Regions from separate parts of the Bacillus sp. NPDC094077 genome, predicted to be linked through region 2. Evidence: riboswitches for the same ligand, from Rfam matches in the RefSeq annotation. Region 2 holds a riboswitch; each other region holds the start of a gene.

Region 1 (3,174 bases), on a different contig from region 2:
TATCCAAACCATAAAACAAATAACGGAGCAAGCGCAGTAATCGGAATGGTTTGTGAAGCAACTAGTAAAGGATAAAATGCTCTTTCCATCCATGTACTCGCATTCATTAGCATCGCTAGCCCTACACCTAATACGATAGAAATAACAACACCTATTAAAACGACGTATAATGTTGCTGGCAAATGAACCGTAAATAATATATCTTTTAGTTTCCATATCTTCATTACAATTGCAGACGGTGACGGTAAAATATACATCTCATCTACAATTCTTGCGCCTATTTCCCACACAGCAAGTAAAATACTAGAAAGTGTAATGGCAGGAACTAATTCTTTCAAACGGTTCATCATACGAGTACCTGCCTTTGTAACATACTAAGAAGCTCATCTTTCAGCGCTAACACTTCCGGTTTATATAAATCCTTTCGTGTTCTGTTATGGTCAAGCGGCACAATCCGCTCAGTCAAAGTCGTTATCGGCTGCTGTTCCACTACTAAAATTCGATTCGAAAGAAACAGTGCTTCTTCAACATCATGAGTGATAAATAAAATTGTTTTTTCCCACTCTTTCCATTGTTCAAACAACCATTCTTGTAAAGAAGCATTCGTTAAAGCATCTAACGCGCTAAACGGTTCATCTAATAACAATATCTCCCCGCCTGTTAATAAAGTTCGGATAAAAGATACGCGCTGCCTCATGCCTCCAGATAAATCTTTCGGATATTTCTTCTCGTATCCTTGTAGACCAAATTTATGTAACAGTTCCTTTGCCTTTACTTTTGCTTCTTTCTTCTGCACACCTTGGCACTCTAGCGGTAAGGCAGCATTCTCAATAATTGTTCTCCACGGCAAGAGCATATCTTGTTGGGGCATATACCCTACAGGATGGTTCTTTGTTTCTGTCAGCTCTATCTGTCCAGTGCTTGCTTCTTCTAAGCCTGTAATAAGGCGAAATAAAGTACTTTTTCCGCAACCACTCGGTCCGATAATGCTCACAAACTCTTTGTCCTGTATAGAAGCATTTAATTCATGAATGATTGGTTTCTCATCATAATAAAAAGAAACATTATGAAACTGTAGTATGTTCTTGCTCCTCAAATCCCCACATCTCCTTACGATAGGACATATCCCAGAATAAATATTCAAATCGACTGGAATATAAGAAAATCTCCTCTAATCGATCTAGCTCTTTCTCTGATTTTCCTACTGCCATCTCATTTAATAAATCTATTAACCAAATACAAAGGTTACCGTATTCTTCAGAACTATATCCTTGAATCCACTCACCAAAGAACTCATGATCACTTGCCCCAGGAATATCATTTAAACGCTTTCCAATCTCCCAATAGCTCCACATACACGGAAGAAGTGCTGCTATTAATTCTGCAAGTGTGCCGTTTTGAGATACAGACATCATATAGTTTGTATAAGCTAAATTTTTAGCTGATGGTTTTGCAGATTCCATCTCTCGTGCAGAAATACCTAGTCTTTTTGCATACTGTTTATGGATCGTCATTTCTCCATTTAGTATTCCGTCAATTTGCTCAGCGAACTTTGCCATCACTTGAGGATTCGTTGCTTTTACAACACCAATAGCATATATTTTTGCGTAATCTAACAAATATAAATAATCTTGAATAATATAATACTGAAATTTATCTTTTTCTAACGTGCCATCCCCCATACCTACTACAAACGGATGATTATGACTCATCTCCCAAACTGGTTGTACAGTTTCTAATAATCTATCGCAAAATTTCATTTCTCTTTCCCCTTTCAATATATGAATCTAAATAAAAAACCACTTCTCTATATAAGAAGTGGCTACAGCAAATAAAATGTTAATTTATTCGTTGTTCCACTTCCCTTCGCTAGTATTACCTAGATCAGGTCTGTAAGGGTTAAGGATTATTCCTCTCTCAGCACGAAAAGCACCCCTAGTGGTTTCAATATGGAATTTTTAAATAAAAAAGCCCCGTTTCTATACGCAAAGAAACGGGGACTCATTATTAGTGTCCGAATTGCTTCCCTACGCTAGCATAATCTAGATCAGGTAATAAAAAGGATCAAAGGCTTACGGCCCACTCTCAGCTGGCAACACCAGCTCTCCTAGCAAACTATAAAATTATCACTGTCAGTATAACACCCTAATAAGACATCATCAACTGTTTTAATTTTCTCAATTGTCAACAAAATAACAAAGTTATACAATACTTATATTCTATTTTAGAAAATAAAATCCCAATTAATTGTATAAAAAGGCATCATTATCCTGAAAAAATTTATTTTTATATTGATTTCATATTACATTTATGTGAATACACCCACTATATTATATCTTTATACTATAATAAAATTACAACTAACTATACAACTAGAGGAGGTCTCTATTATATGAATATGAAAGCTACTGCTCTAACAGTAACTACTGTCGCAATTGCCTCATTACTTCCTTCTATGGGAGAAACAAATGTACAAAAAGCAAACGCTGAACAATTATCTAATGTTAAAACTGGATATGTCAAAGTCGATCAAGTAGCCTTACATAAAGAAGATAACACAAATAGCACATCACTTGATACAATTCGCTTTAATACGAAAGTGAACATACTTGAAACAACTAATGATTGGTATAAAGTATCTGTTAATAATAAAGTAGGTTATGTACAAAAAGATGCTATTCTACTAAAAAACAAACTTCAATCTAATAATCAATACATCGTCAATACTAATGCATTAAACGTTCGCTCTGAACCTAATTTAGAATCTTCCATTTTAGATGTATTACCAAATGGTAAGTTCGTTACCGTTCAAGGAGAGCAAGGCGAATGGTATAAAATTTTACATAACGGCCAAACAGGTTATGTACAAAAAGCGTTCATATCTAATGGATCTCAGCCTTTAGTAAAAGGAATCACAGTTCAAAATAATACGAAATACACTGTTGCAACGCCAAAATTGAATGTACGTAGCAATGCTAGCACAAGTAGCGCTCTACTTGGTTCCTTACAAAACGGTACACAGGTACAAGTAGTAGAAACAGTAGGAACTTGGTATAAAATTCGTTTTGGCACAGGATACGGATATGTAGCCAAACAATATGTGGTACAAAATCAACAGCAATCACAAGCTCAAACAGCTTCATCTTCAGCTATTCCAGCAGTTTTCAAATTCCC
Region 2 (3,174 bases):
GAAAAATGGTAAAGTTTCAAATATCTTTTTAACGGGAGCTACAGGTTATTTAGGTTCGCACATATTGTATGAGTTACTAAAAGATACAACAGCACATATTTATTGCTTAGTAAGACCAACGCAAGATATACAACAAAGAATTGTTAATACATTAACAGGTTACTTTAATGATATAAGCAAAGAATGGCTACAACGTATAACAGCAGTTCCTGGTGATCTTGGAGCAGAGTATCTTGGTATGAATGAAGAAGAATTTAAATTTATTCGTTCCAAAGTTGATACGGTAATTCATTGTGGTGCAGATGTAAGGCACTTTGGAGATGTAGCTCAGTTTACAAATGTAAACGTTCATGGAACAAGCCGTATGCTAGCATTAACGGAAGAAGGGGCAACATTCCACTTTATTTCAACAATTGGTATTCCGATAGAATTGGCAATAGAGCAATGGGATACATATATGGAAACTGGTGATTTTAATTATAATGTAGAGTTAGAGAGTGTGTATTCCGATAGTAAACTACAGGCGGAAAATCTTGTTCGTGAAGCTTTGAAGGGCGGCATACAAGGGAATATTTATCGTGCAGGTAATTTAGCATGTCATTCAGAGACAGGTGTATTCCAACAAAATATTGAAGGAAATGCATTTTATCGTCTTATTAAAGCGATGTTACTCATTGGACAAGCTCCAAATGTGAAGTGGAAAATCGATTTTACACCAATTGATTTTGCTAGTAAATCAATTGTAGCGTATTTGCAAGATGCACAAATTGTAGGGGAAACGCTACATATTTGTCATCCGCATCAAATTGAATTTGAACATTTTATACAGCTAATTGAGGAATGTGGATATAACCTTGAAATGGTTTCACTCTCGCAATATATAGATACTGGACTTAAGTTAGCGAAAGAAGATGAAGTAATAGCAGAACTAATTGCTTCTCAAGTTGCAGGAGATGGAGCGCAGCAATCTGAAATCGTAATGGGTACTCGTAGAACGAATGAATGGATTAAGAAAAAAGAACTGGTAGTGCCAGCCATTAATAAACAATTTATTCAGCAGTTATTAGCTCATGCTGAAAAAGTTGGATATTTTCCAAAAATAATGAAATGAATATGCATGGTTTAGTTTGTTCAATAAAATAAATCATGCTACAATGAAAACGAATTAAGGACCGGGGAGCCAATTGGCTGAGAGGATGTAAGTAAACATCGACCCTCAACCTGATCTGGATAATGCCAGCGTAGGGAGTTACTTAAAGTGATGTAGCATATGTTATTCTATAATAACTTGCATACAAGGCTTTCCTACGCAGTAGGAAAGCCTTTTCTTGTTTTAAAATTTAATTTCATAAGGGGGATTTTATTATGTCACAACAAGTTACAATGTCATTTTCAGTAGTACCGCAAGCGAAAACAAAAGATGTATATTCTGTTGTTGATAAAGCAATTGAAGTTGTACAACAATCGGGAGTGCGTTATGAAGTAGGGGCAATGGAAACAACGCTGGAAGGAGAATTAGATGTACTTCTTGATGTCGTTAAACGTGCGCAACAAGCATGCGTCGATGCTGGAGCTGAAGAAGTGATTACTTCTATTAAAATCCATTATCGTCCAAGCACTGGTGTAACGATAGATGAAAAGGTTTGGAAGTACCGTGATGAATATGCAAAACCAGAAGCAATCTAAAATAATTACAACCATTTGGCTTATCCTTCTCATTGCGATATGGGAAGGATCTGTTTCATTATTTAAAATTGAACCGTGGATTTTACCAAAGCCTTCTGCCATTGTTCAAGAATTAATTGGAATGAAAGATTTACTATTACCAAATACGATGCAAACGTTACAGGAAGTTATAATCGGACTGTTCTTTGCGATTTTACTTGGGACGAGCATCGCAATTATTATGGACGTTATACCTTTATTTCGTATTTTAATAAACCCATTGCTCGTTATTTCGCAAACGATTCCAATCGTTGTACTTGCGCCGTTATTTATTATTTGGTTTGGTTATGGGATGTTGCCAAAAGTAATGGTCGTCATACTCGTTTGTTTTTTCCCTATTGCTCTTAGCATTTTAGAAGGTTTTCAAACAGTAGATAAAAACATGTTGAAACTGTTACAAACAATGAAAGCAACGAAATGGCAAGTTTATCAGAAAGTAAAGTTTCCAGCAGTGCTTCCATACTTTTTCTCAGGTTTGAAAATTGCAGTTACATATAGCGTAATGGGGGCGATTATCGGGGAATGGCTCGGTGCAAGTGAAGGTTTAGGGGTTATGCTTACGAGAGCTACAAAATCCTTTTTAACTGCCCGAGTATTTGGTGTTGCAGCAATTATCGTCATGGTGACATTATGCCTGTATTTTATTGTGGAATTTATGGCAAGAATAACAGCACCATGGATATATAGAAAGGACGGCAGAAAATGAAAAAAGGTTTAAAAGTTATGTTAGCTACCTTATTAGCGGTAGGTGTGGCTGGGTGTAATCCGGCGAAGAAAGAAGAAAGTGCAAGTAAAGATCAAAAAGTAAAAATAGTATTAGATTGGTTTCCAAATACAAACCATACTGGTTTATATGTAGCGAAGACTAAGGACTATTATAAAAAACAAGGATTAGATGTAGAAATTATTCAGCCTGGTGACAATGTAACAGCAGAGCAGATGATTGCTTCTGGGAAAGCAGACTTTGCGATAAGTGCACAGGAAAATGTAACATTAGCTCGTGTTGAAGGAATCCCAGTTGTGTCTGTAGGAGCGATTATTCAGCATAATACTTCGGCCTTTGCATCGCTTAAAAAAGATAATATGACGTCACCGAAAGATTTTGAGGGTAAACGTTATGGCGGCTGGGGAGGACCAGCAGAAGAAGCGACGTTAAAAACGATTATGGAGAAACATCAAGCTGATTTTAATAAAGTCGAAAAAATTATTCTTGGACAAACAGACTTCTTTAAATCAATCGGCCGTGATGCAGATTTCGAATGGATTTATTACGGTTGGGATGGCATTGAAGCGAAGCGTCAAGGAAAAGAGTTAAATACAATTATGGTGAAGGATCTAGATCCAGCGCTTGATTTCTATAGCCCAGTTATTATTACAAGTGAAAAGCATGCGAAGCAAGATAAAGACTTTGTGAAAAAGTTTATGACTGCAACGACAGAAGGTTATAAT
Region 3 (3,174 bases), on a different contig from region 2:
TAGGGCCAGAACTTCCGGATATTACATCAGCACTTGTAAGTTTAGTAAGTTTATCACTGTTCTTAAAAGTATGGCAGCCGAAAGAGATTTATCAATCTAAACAAGCAAATAGTGAAGTAGCAGCAACAACGACATCTATGCCAAAGCTAACGGTAGGAAAAGTAGTGAAAGCATGGTCTCCGTTCATTATTTTAACGGTGATGGTTGTGATTTGGAGTCAAAACTTTTTTAAAGCATTATTCGCTCCAGGAGGCGCTTTAGAGAGTCTCGTATTTAAGTTTGAAATTCCAGGCTTGCACAATTTAGTCATGAAAGCAGAGCCAATTGTAAATAAACCAACGCCTTATGAGGCAGTTCTGAAATTAGATATTTTATCAGCGACTGGAACAGCAATTTTAATTGCGTGTATCATTTCTATCTTTATTTTGAAGATGAGTGCAAAAGACGCAGTAGTGACATTTAAAGAAACGTTAAATGAATTAAAAATGCCAATTCTATCAATTGGATTCGTATTAGGATTCGCATTTATTGCAAACTATTCTGGTTTATCTTCTACATTAGCGTTAGCGTTAGCAGGAACCGGCGCACTATTCCCGTTCTTCTCACCATTCTTAGGGTGGATTGGCGTATTCTTAACTGGATCTGATACGTCAGCGAACGCATTGTTCTCGAATTTACAAGCAATTACAGCACAGCAAGTTGGTGTATCTGAAGTACTTCTCGTTGCGGCAAATACAACAGGTGGTGTAACGGGTAAAATGATTTCTCCACAATCGATTGCGATCGCTTGTGCGGCAGTTGGACTTGCGGGAAAAGAATCGGATCTGTTCCGCTTTACGGTGAAACATAGTTTATTCTTCGTTATAATTGTTGGAATTATGACGTATGTGCAGGCTTATTATTTAACTTGGATGATTCCGTAATTGAAAAAGAAATAACCTTTCCATTTTTCAGATTATCGTGTATGATTGGAAAGTATTGAAAATTAAATCAGTGATAAACTAGGGGTGCCTAACGTATGCGTAGGCTGAGAGAGAAGCGCGTGAACTTCTTAACCCTTTGGACCTGATCTGGCTCGTACCAGCGTAGGGAAGTTAACGGCTTTACATAATGATGTCTTTATGAGCCAGGTCCTTATTTTTTTATGGACCTGGCTCTTTTTATTTTGGCATGCGCTGGCCATATCTCGTCCTTGTCACGTACAGGGGGGCAATAAAGGTTATGAAACAGTCTGTTTCAGCTGAGCAAATCGAATTGAAATCGAGTTTACCAGGGAGTAAGAAAGTGTATGTGGATGGACCACGTGAAGGTATGAAAGTGCCGATGCGTGAGATTGAACAAAGTGATACAAATGGTGTTTCGAATCCGCCGATTCGTGTATATGATACGAGTGGTCCTTATACGGATCCCGCGTATAAAGTGGAGCTGGAAAAGGGGATTCCGACGCCGCGTCACTCTTGGATCGTTGAGCGCGGAGATGTAGAAGCATACGAAGGGCGTGAAGTGAAACCAGAGGATGACGGTGTAAAAGTGGCTTCGAAACATACACCTGTTTTCCCACAAATGGATCGTAAGCCGCTTAGAGCGAAGCAAGGGGGAAACGTTACGCAAATGCATTATGCACGTAACGGTATGATTACGTCTGAGATGGAATATGTTGCAATTCGTGAAGGGGTAGAGCCTGAGTTTGTTCGTAAGGAAATTGCGGAAGGTCGTGCCATTTTACCAGCGAATATTAATCATCCGGAAGCAGAACCGATGATTATCGGACGTAACTTCCACGTGAAGGTAAATGCAAATATCGGAAACTCTGCTGTATCTTCTTCGATTGCAGAAGAAGTAGAGAAGATGACGTGGGCAACGCGCTGGGGTGCAGATACGATTATGGATTTATCTACAGGTAAAAACATTCATACGACGCGTGAGTGGATCATTCGTAATGCACCTGTACCAGTTGGAACAGTGCCAATTTATCAAGCGCTTGAAAAAGTAAACGGAATTGCAGAAGATTTAACGTGGGAAGTATATCGTGATACGTTAATTGAGCAAGCGGAGCAAGGTGTTGATTATTTTACCATTCACGCTGGTGTATTACTTCGCTACATTCCAATTACTGCAAAGCGGACGACAGGTATCGTTTCGCGCGGGGGGTCAATTATGGCGCAGTGGTGTTTATTCCATCATAAAGAAAACTTCCTATATACTCATTTTGAAGAGATTTGTGAAATTATGAAACAGTACGATGTATCGTTCTCTCTTGGAGATGGATTACGTCCAGGTTCGATTGCAGATGCAAATGATGAAGCGCAGTTCTCTGAGCTTGAGACACTTGGTGAATTGACGAAAATTGCTTGGAAACATGATGTGCAAGTTATGATTGAAGGACCCGGTCATGTACCGATGCACTTAATTAAAGAGAATATGGAGAAAGAACTTGATATTTGTCAGGGTGCGCCGTTCTATACACTTGGACCGTTAACGACAGATATTGCACCAGGTTATGACCATATTACATCTGCAATTGGGGCTGCGATGATTGGTTGGTTTGGAACTGCGATGCTTTGTTATGTAACACCGAAAGAACATTTAGGTTTACCGAATAAAGATGATGTTCGTGAAGGTGTTATTACGTACAAAATTGCAGCGCATGCGGCTGATCTTGCGAAAGGTCATAAAACGGCTCATCAGCGTGATGATGCACTTTCAAAAGCACGCTTTGAATTCCGCTGGCGCGATCAATTTAATTTATCTTTAGATCCTGAACGCGCGATGGAGTATCATGATGAAACATTACCAGCAGAAGGAGCGAAAACGGCTCATTTCTGTTCCATGTGTGGGCCGAAGTTTTGTAGTATGAGAATTTCACACGATATTCGTGAATATGCGAAAGAAAATGATTTAGAAACGACAGAAGCAATTGAAAAAGGAATGAAAGAGAAAGCGAAAGAATTTAAAGACACTGGTAGTCATTTATACCAATAACACGTTACACCTCTTTACTCGATTGATCACACTGTAGTACCTAACTTAAATATAGAAGAAGCCCCCTTTGCTAAGACGGTAGCAAAGAGGGCTTCTGTTTTCTTTATAAGGCAAAGAAGAGGTGTACCCAGTAGTATAAGAGGAATAATGTGACGACTGTTGTGAGAGGAATAACGATGAGAGATACACTTA
Region 4 (3,174 bases), on a different contig from region 2:
ACATACGGATTATGCTGAATAAATAATATATCTGAAAACATATCATACAGTCTTTCGTTTAAACGTTTCAGCTTACTCGTTAATAAAAATGTCTTATAATGTATCTCAACAATGTCCAACCATTCAATAGGGAAATATATAAATGATACATGTTCATTAAAAAGTGGTTCTACTATATTTTCAAATGTTAATAAGCGTAATTTTTCCATGTAATGAATACTTCCTTTCTTCATTTGTCTTGATCATCAAAAAATAGAAAAAATAATTACTTTGTATACATCCTAATCTAAGAAATTTAAACCCAAGTGCTTTAAAGAAAATAAAATAAATCGCTTTATGACAATATTACACTATAAATTCCTTACTTTTAAAAGTAAGGAATAAAAATCTAATTTTATTTATGTCATATTTTCCATTAATATCCCTCCTCAAGAATGATTATATTATATTTATATATAACGTATTTATAATTTACGTATTTTTTACATAAAATATACATAAGAAGAGGTATTGCATAAGTACATGCAATACCTCCACTAAACTTTTTATCTAATAGTATCTTTTTCTTCTATATTAATCGGCCACTTTTCTAAAGTGTAAGCCATTTCCCAAAATGAATATTCATATTGACTACTAATTATAAAGTGCTGTTTCATTCGCTTACGATTTGCCTCTGTTACTTTTTCAGCGATAGCATCTAATCGTACAATTTGTTCTTCAACTAACGTACGGAACCAATCAGATCCATAAGCAGAAATCCATTCCCTATAAATTGGCTCTTCCGGCTGACACCCTTTTAAACGTTCACCAATTTCGTAATATAACCAATAACAAGGTAAAATTGCTGCAATGATATCTCCTAAATGTCCTTCATACGCAGCACGATACATATGTGAGGTATACGCATATGCAGTTGGCGCAGGGATAAAATTATCTTTTTCTGCTCTTGTTATCCCTAACTTCTTGGCAAAATTCTCATGTAAGGATAATTCCGCCTCATATGTATTTTGGGCATGGTGTGCCATACGAGCTGTCGTTTCTAATTCAAGAGCCTTTGCAGCTCCTAAAGTTTGTACTCTAGCAAAATGACTCAAATAATACGAATCTTGAAGCACGTAATATCGAAAACTAGCTAAATCTAATGTTCCCTCACCAAGTTTTTTTACAAAAGGATGATTAAAACTTGCCTCCCAAATAGAATTTACTTCTTTACGTAATGTTTGTGAAAAAGTCATTTGAATCCCTCCAATAATGTATAAAATATAAGTATTTATCCACAGTTATTAAGGCTGGAAAATAAAAAAACTTTCTTTACAGGCGTAAAGAAAGTGAAATAGACAATATTAATTTATTCATTAAATATGACCGTCTTCCCACTTCCCTACGCTGGCATTAACCAGATCAGGTACTAAGAGTTTCAAAATTATATTTGATCTCAGCCTATAAAAGGCCCCCCTAGTGGATAAATATTTAGTTTTCATATTCATCATAGCATACTTCATAGAAGCCTCAAAATTATTGACTTTTACTTGTAGACTATAAAATGAAACTTAAATCAGCAGTGATTTTTTCCATCCTAACCGATTATTAACCCTGACCTATCATGCTGCGCGCAAATGGTATGATATTAAACACTTTACTTAATATGTACATTGAGAAAGATAATATACTATTTTTTCAACTCTCACACGGTTTATATAAGTTTCGCATAATAAAAAGCACTCCATAAGGAATGCTTTAATTAAAATATTAATATACTCGAACGCCATACGTCCTTTACTCTTACCGCTATTTTCTTTTCCATTAATATTCACCCACATCCAATATTACTATTTCAACAAAATAAAAAGGAAATTCTTCAACCATGTCGAAATATGTTACATGAAAATGAGGTGAGAACATGGCTGGCATTACTTTTTATAATCTTAATGGTGCACCTATAGCGTATTGTGAAGATGGCACCCATAATTATTTTTGTCTTAATGCTCCACGTCTACGTTCATAACGTGGGCCACGAATTCCCATTAAATCTTCAATGTCACGAGTACTTAATTTCTCTTTTCGTTTTTTCTTGTTTTTCTTCTTTGCTTGGTTTGATTGCCTTTTCCACTCACGTAGCTGATCTCTTAGCGCCTTCATTTCCCCATCTCCCTTTTCAAAATAAAAAGGACACCTATTCCTAAAACAGCTTTATTTGCCGCTTTAATGAATTGGTGTCCTCTAGTTTCCTAGCCGGACGATATTTGTTTTTCGTTCACTTTAAAATACCAGCTTGTACAAAAATATTACTCATATCTTTTTCCGTTGTAAATAACAAACCCTACTGGATGATGGGTAAAATGCAAAACTGGATCACCAGGATTTCCAATTGAAGGATATGCATGATTTTTATCAATATAGACTCCCTGTAATTCAATTGGATTACCTGATTCTAGACCACTAATGGCTCCCCAAAACCCTCGTCATCTCCGTAACGAATAGCACAGAATAGCTCATCTGGAATCGTTGATACCTCTACACCACTTGCATGTATAACTGATATATTATTAATTAATAGATGATAATGCATTACACCCTTTATTTCTACATCTTTTTCACGCTCTTTTATACTACCTGTAACATGTATAACGTGTTTTGTAGTTTCCATACTACCACTCCTTTTTCTAATTAACGACCTGTCCACATATCTTGAACAATTCCATTTTTAAATAATTCATATGGAAAATAACAATATCCTTTATCTCCCCAGTCTTCTCCCCAGCTGTTTCGAATAATAACAGTTTGCTTATTATCATCATATCCAACAGCACAAACAGCATGTCCTGCCTGTTGATCATCTTCAACAATTACATCATCCGTTCCTGATACCGGAACTATGCCAGTCTTTTTAACTTCTTCTGACATAAAAGATTTTGGCACAGCAAATCCAAGTACAACAACTAATCCATGAGCAAGCGCAGCCTTTAATCTCGATAAATCTTGAATACGATAGTAGGTTCCAATTTTATAAAGCGCAGCATCGGATTCAGCCTTTGAAGATGGCTTATCTCTAAAATTCTCAGTATAAGGAAAATCCTCTTCAGGGCATACCCCAATGTTTTTAAGAACATCCATACCATCACGAACAATCGCTCCGCTATCTTCCTGAATATGTCCTTCTATTTCTCGCTCATG

The links. A riboswitch is a leader RNA that binds a small molecule or an ion and turns the genes downstream of it on or off. The one in region 2 is predicted to bind thiamine pyrophosphate.
Region 1: linked by a shared signal. The riboswitch ahead of tenA (thiaminase II) and the one ahead of ACQKNR_RS20420 (MTH1187 family thiamine-binding protein) in region 2 are both predicted to bind thiamine pyrophosphate.
Region 3: linked by a shared signal. The riboswitch ahead of thiC (phosphomethylpyrimidine synthase ThiC) and the one ahead of ACQKNR_RS20420 (MTH1187 family thiamine-binding protein) in region 2 are both predicted to bind thiamine pyrophosphate.
Region 4: linked by a shared signal. The riboswitch ahead of tenA (thiaminase II) and the one ahead of ACQKNR_RS20420 (MTH1187 family thiamine-binding protein) in region 2 are both predicted to bind thiamine pyrophosphate.

The regions. Positions count from the first base shown of each region.
Region 1 is NZ_JBNNUF010000007.1:242,489-245,662, forward strand. Features, by position in the region: gene ACQKNR_RS18590 (ABC transporter permease) at 1-347, opposite strand, end outside; gene ACQKNR_RS18595 (ABC transporter ATP-binding protein) at 347-1,096, opposite strand; gene tenA (thiaminase II) at 1,065-1,760, opposite strand; TPP riboswitch at 1,845-1,947, opposite strand; TPP riboswitch at 2,008-2,119, opposite strand; gene ACQKNR_RS18605 (SH3 domain-containing protein) at 2,393-3,174, shown strand, end outside.
Region 2 is NZ_JBNNUF010000009.1:96,764-99,937, reverse strand. Features, by position in the region: gene ACQKNR_RS20425 (amino acid adenylation domain-containing protein) at 1-1,111, shown strand, start outside; TPP riboswitch at 1,164-1,265, shown strand; gene ACQKNR_RS20420 (MTH1187 family thiamine-binding protein) at 1,366-1,686, shown strand; gene ACQKNR_RS20415 (ABC transporter permease) at 1,658-2,431, shown strand; gene ACQKNR_RS20410 (ABC transporter substrate-binding protein) at 2,428-3,174, shown strand, end outside.
Region 3 is NZ_JBNNUF010000004.1:141,036-144,209, forward strand. Features, by position in the region: gene lldP (L-lactate permease) at 1-923, shown strand, start outside; TPP riboswitch at 994-1,109, shown strand; gene thiC (phosphomethylpyrimidine synthase ThiC) at 1,222-2,982, shown strand; gene ACQKNR_RS12470 (arsenic transporter) at 3,086-3,174, opposite strand, start outside.
Region 4 is NZ_JBNNUF010000002.1:364,300-367,473, reverse strand. Features, by position in the region: partial or broken gene ACQKNR_RS06715 (pPIWI_RE module domain-containing protein) at 1-209, opposite strand, end outside; gene tenA (thiaminase II) at 546-1,235, opposite strand; TPP riboswitch at 1,362-1,467, opposite strand; gene ACQKNR_RS06705 (hypothetical protein) at 1,969-2,139, opposite strand; gene ACQKNR_RS06700 (hypothetical protein) at 2,432-2,647, opposite strand; gene ACQKNR_RS06695 (C1 family peptidase) at 2,668-3,174, opposite strand, start outside.